DNA from 2 places in the Neobacillus niacini genome. Region 1 is predicted to be linked to the other one. Evidence: a T-box and tRNA genes for the amino acid it is inferred to sense, from the RefSeq annotation. Region 1 holds a T-box; the other holds one or more tRNA genes.
The links. The T-box of region 1 lies ahead of thrS (threonine--tRNA ligase). A T-box ahead of a tRNA ligase gene usually reads a tRNA of that ligase, here a tRNA-Thr.

Region 1 (2,361 bases):
AAATTTCAAGTAAAAAGAGTAACTATACTCGGAGTATCATGCCCATGTGGGAGAGTTTTAGGAGAATAGGGTAACGATACTGGGAGTATCATGCCAGGACAGTGAAGATTTAAGGGAAAAAGGTAATGAAAAAGGCCCAAAAGAATTAGAATCCTTTTGGGCTTAAGGATATTTTACCTAATTAGGTTCATTTCTTCCATGAACAGTTCAATAATTGCTTCAACGCTCATCACGCCAACGTTTCCTGCTTTTTTCTTTCTTACCGCTAAGCAATGGTTCTCGACCTCTTTATCGCCAATTACAAACATATACGGAATCTTTTGTTTTTCAGCCTCTCTAATTTTCAATCCCATCTTCTCATTTCTGTAATCGACTTCCACTCGGATGCCTGCTGATTCCAGTTGGGATTTCACTTGTTCTGCAAAAACAGAATGTGAATCAGCAATAGGGATTACTTTTGCCTGAACCGGAGACAGCCAAAGTGGAAAGTCGCCGCCATAATGTTCAATCAAGATGGCCATAAAACGCTCAACTGAACCATATATGGCTCGATGAATCATAACCGGTTGATGAAGGTAATTATCTTCACCTACATATGAACAATTAAACTTTTCCGGCATTAAAAAATCCAATTGAACCGTGCCGCATTGCCAGCTTCTCCCGAGTGAATCGAGAATGTGAAAATCAATTTTTGGACCATAAAATGCGCCATCACCAGGATTTAACTGGTAGTTAATACCTTTCTTTTTTAAAACTGATTCCAACGCTGCTTCTGCTTGATCCCAAATTACTTCGGATCCCATGTATTCATCTGGACGAGTAGAAAGTTCTACCTTATAGTCAAAACCAAAATGGGAGTAAAACTCATCCACTAAATCAAGGACTTTATCAATTTCAGACTCAATCTGGTCAACTGTGACAAATAAATGCGCGTCATCTTGAGTAAAGGAACGAACCCGTAAAAGTCCATTTAAAGAACCTGATAGTTCATGCCTGTGCACTAATCCTAGCTCAGCAAAACGAATCGGCAATTCTCGATAGCTTCGCCGTTTGCTGTTGAAAATTAAGATTGCTCCAGGACAACTCATGGGCTTAATCGCATAATTTTGGTTATCGACATTACTGAAGTACATATTTTCGTGGTAATGATCCCAGTGGCCCGATTGTTCCCAAAGTTCCTGTTTCATCATAATAGGTGTTTTAATTTCCTGATAACCAGCCTTTTTGTGTTTTTTCCTCCATAGATTTTCAAGTTCATTCCGGACTACCATTCCGTTTGGTAAGAAAAATGGCATCCCTGGCGCCTCTTCCATGGAAGTGAATAATTCTAACTCCTGACCTAACTTCCTATGGTTTCTTAGCTCTGCTTCTGATTGAATAGACATGCGAATTCCTCCTATAGTTTAAGTTATATAAAAAAAAGACCACACTCTTCCTAGCAATAGGGACGAGTGTGGTCGTGGTACCACCCTAATTCCGTAAAGTATAGACTACCTTACGCTCAAAAAGATAACGGATTACCCGATTATAGATACTTTTATTTCCCTATAATAGCTCCAAGGTGGTAAATCATTCACTTTTCTTCAGGGCTTTCAGCCGGTGACCCTGTTCTCTGGTAAAGAAAATGTAAGAATGATTCATGTCCTCTTCATCGCAGGACTATTTAATTTTAAATAAAAAAGACCACACTCATCCCAATAATAGGGACGAGTGTGGTCGTGGTGCCACCCTAATTCCGTAAAGTAGCGACTACCTTACGCTCAAAAAGATAACGGATTACCCGATTATAGATACTGTAATTCCCTATAATAGCTCAAAGGTGGTAAATCGATTCGTTTTTCTACAGGGCTTTCAGCCGGTGACCCTGTTCTCTGGTAAAGAAAATGTACGAATGATTCATGTCCTCTTCATCGCAGGACTATTTAATTTTAAATAAAAAAGACCACACTCATCCCAATAATAGGGACGAGTGTGGTCGTGGTGCCACCCTAATTCCGTAAGTAAACTTACTCTCAAAAAGATAACGGATTTACCGATTATAGATACTGTAATTCCCCATAATAGCTCTAAGGTGGTAAATCAATTCGTTTTTCTTAAGGGCTTTCAGCCGGTGACCCTGTTCTCTGGAAAAGAAAGTTTACGAATGATTCATGTCCTTATCATTGCCTGAATTTGTAAATGAATGTTGATGAAATTTTAATATAATTTTTTCAAGCGGTCAATAGTAAAATGCCTATTTTTGTAATTAATTATCTATTCTTTCCCACATACCCATTAATAATTCAGCTTTATGTGATAAGTTTAGTCTAGCATGATCAGAAATGTTAGCTGTGTTTCGGCTATGATTAAGTTCAGATTGGT
Region 2 (2,361 bases), 640 kb from region 1:
AAAGATAAATGTGATTGATCCAACGGGAACGAAATGCTCGAAATATCCAAATAGCGTAAAGCATTATCTCATATCAGAAAAACTTTAAGACCAGAGCCTTTAATAACAAGAAAAAGCACTCACAAACGTTGATTGAACAACATTTGTGAGTGCTTTTTAGATACCGGTGGTCGGGGTCGAACCGACACTCCAGAGGAACACGATTTTGAGTCGTGCGCGTCTGCCAATTCCGCCACACCGGCATAATAAAATTTTTGTAAAGGTAATGCCGAGGACCGGAATCGAACCGGTACGGTAGTCACCTACCGCAGGATTTTAAGTCCTGTGCGTCTGCCAGTTCCGCCACCCCGGCGCAATAAAATGCGCTATTAAATCTAAGTAAAATTTGAAAGGCGGCAACCGGATTCGAACCGGTGGTAAAGGTTTTGCAGACCTCTGCCTTACCACTTGGCTATGCCGCCATATTATGGAGCGGAAGACGGGATTCGAACCCGCGACCCCCACCTTGGCAAGGTGGTGTTCTACCACTGAACTACTTCCGCAAATTGGCTGGGCTAGCTGGATTTGAACCAACGCATGTCGCAGTCAAAGTGCGATGCCTTACCGCTTGGCTATAGCCCAATGTAAATCAATGTTTTATTAAAAATAAAATTTCATGGGGCGACTGATGGGAATCGAACCCACGAATGCCTGAACCACAATCAGGTGCGTTAACCACTTCGCCACAATCGCCATAATCAAATAAATTGGCAGGGGTAGTAGGAATTGAACCCACACCAAAGGTTTTGGAGACCTTCGTTCTACCTTTAAACTATACCCCTATAGATGGAAAGTTATTTTCACTATCGTGAAAAAACATTGGTTATTTTCTTTAGAAAATAACTTGGTGGAGGGGGACGGATTCGAACCGCCGAACCCGGAGGGAGCGGATTTACAGTCCGCCGCGTTTAGCCACTTCGCTACCCCTCCACATAATATGAAGTTTCAAACTAATGGTGCCGGCTAGAGGACTTGAACCCCCAACCTACTGATTACAAGTCAGTTGCTCTACCAATTGAGCTAAACCGGCAAGCATATAATCAATAGAATAAAAATGGTGGCTCAGGACGGAATCGAACCGCCGACACAAGGATTTTCAGTCCTTTGCTCTACCGACTGAGCTACTGAGCCACATTATTATTGCCTTTTCAAAAAGAAAATGGCGGTCTGGACGGGACTCGAACCCGCGACCTCCTGCGTGACAGGCAGGCATTCTAACCAACTGAACTACCAGACCAAATTGCGGGGACAGGATTTGAACCTGCGACCTTCGGGTTATGAGCCCGACGAGCTACCGGACTGCTCCACCCCGCGACAATAAAATTGAATCCAAAACATATATGGTGGAGGATGACGGGATCGAACCGCCGACCCTCTGCTTGTAAGGCAGATGCTCTCCCAGCTGAGCTAATCCTCCATGCTATAAAACTTTGTTAAATTAATAATGGTGACCCCTACGGGATTCGAACCCGTGTTACCTCCGTGAAAGGGAGGTGTCTTAACCACTTGACCAAGGGGCCATACAATATAGATAGTGTTTTTATGGCGGAGAGCAAGGGATTTGAACCCTTGAGACAGGGTTACCCGCCTACACGATTTCCAATCGTGCTCCTTCGGCCACTCGGACAGCTCTCCATAAAAGAATGGCTCCGCAGGTAGGACTCGAACCTACGACCGATCGGTTAACAGCCGATAGCTCTACCACTGAGCTACTGCGGAATAATTATAGAATTGCAGCCTGGCAACGTCCTACTCTCACAGGGACAAAGTCCCAACTACCATCGGCGCTGAGAAGCTTAACTTCCGTGTTCGGTATGGGAACGGGTGTGACCTTCTCGCCATTATTACCAGACTGTTTTTCTCAAAGACAATCTTTATTATACTGTCTTTTTGAGATTTTTCAAGAGGTTTTTGAAAAAAATTCATTCCCTCAAAACTAGATAATTTCAGAAGAAGTTTGTAAAACGAGTTCGCATTAAAAATTGGTTAAGTCCTCGAACGATTAGTATCAGTCAGCTCCACATGTTACCACGCTTCCACCTCTGACCTATCAACCTGATCATCTTTCAGGGTTCTTACTAGCTTGACGCTATGGGAAATCTCATCTTGAGGGGGGCTTCATGCTTAGATGCTTTCAGCACTTATCCCGTCCGCACATAGCTACCCAGCGATGCCTTTGGCAAGACAACTGGTACACCAGCGGTGCGTCCATCCCGGTCCTCTCGTACTAAGGACAGCTCCTCTCAAATTTCCTGCGCCCACGACGGATAGGGACCGAACTGTCTCACGACGTTCTGAACCCAGCTCGCGTACCGCTTTAAT

Region 2: it encodes a tRNA-Thr, which carries the amino acid that the T-box ahead of thrS (threonine--tRNA ligase) is inferred to sense. The anticodon was not compared.

What each region holds. Positions count from the first base shown of each region.
Region 1 covers NZ_CP183883.1:4,997,689-5,000,049, reverse strand. The annotation lists gene thrS (threonine--tRNA ligase) at 174-1,385, opposite strand; T-box leader at 1,441-1,661, opposite strand; gene ACN6MT_RS24450 (rhamnogalacturonan lyase) at 2,246-2,361, opposite strand, start outside.
Region 2 covers NZ_CP183883.1:5,642,383-5,644,743, forward strand. The annotation lists tRNA gene ACN6MT_RS27640 (tRNA-Leu) at 162-242, opposite strand; tRNA gene ACN6MT_RS27645 (tRNA-Leu) at 267-352, opposite strand; tRNA gene ACN6MT_RS27650 (tRNA-Cys) at 391-461, opposite strand; tRNA gene ACN6MT_RS27655 (tRNA-Gly) at 468-542, opposite strand; tRNA gene ACN6MT_RS27660 (tRNA-Gln) at 547-621, opposite strand; tRNA gene ACN6MT_RS27665 (tRNA-His) at 657-732, opposite strand; tRNA gene ACN6MT_RS27670 (tRNA-Trp) at 748-821, opposite strand; tRNA gene ACN6MT_RS27675 (tRNA-Tyr) at 885-969, opposite strand; tRNA gene ACN6MT_RS27680 (tRNA-Thr) at 994-1,069, opposite strand; tRNA gene ACN6MT_RS27685 (tRNA-Phe) at 1,095-1,170, opposite strand; tRNA gene ACN6MT_RS27690 (tRNA-Asp) at 1,200-1,276, opposite strand; tRNA gene ACN6MT_RS27695 (tRNA-Met) at 1,280-1,353, opposite strand; tRNA gene ACN6MT_RS27700 (tRNA-Val) at 1,381-1,456, opposite strand; tRNA gene ACN6MT_RS27705 (tRNA-Glu) at 1,485-1,559, opposite strand; tRNA gene ACN6MT_RS27710 (tRNA-Ser) at 1,583-1,674, opposite strand; tRNA gene ACN6MT_RS27715 (tRNA-Asn) at 1,684-1,758, opposite strand; rRNA gene rrf (5S ribosomal RNA) at 1,776-1,891, opposite strand; rRNA gene ACN6MT_RS27725 (23S ribosomal RNA) at 2,022-2,361, opposite strand, start outside.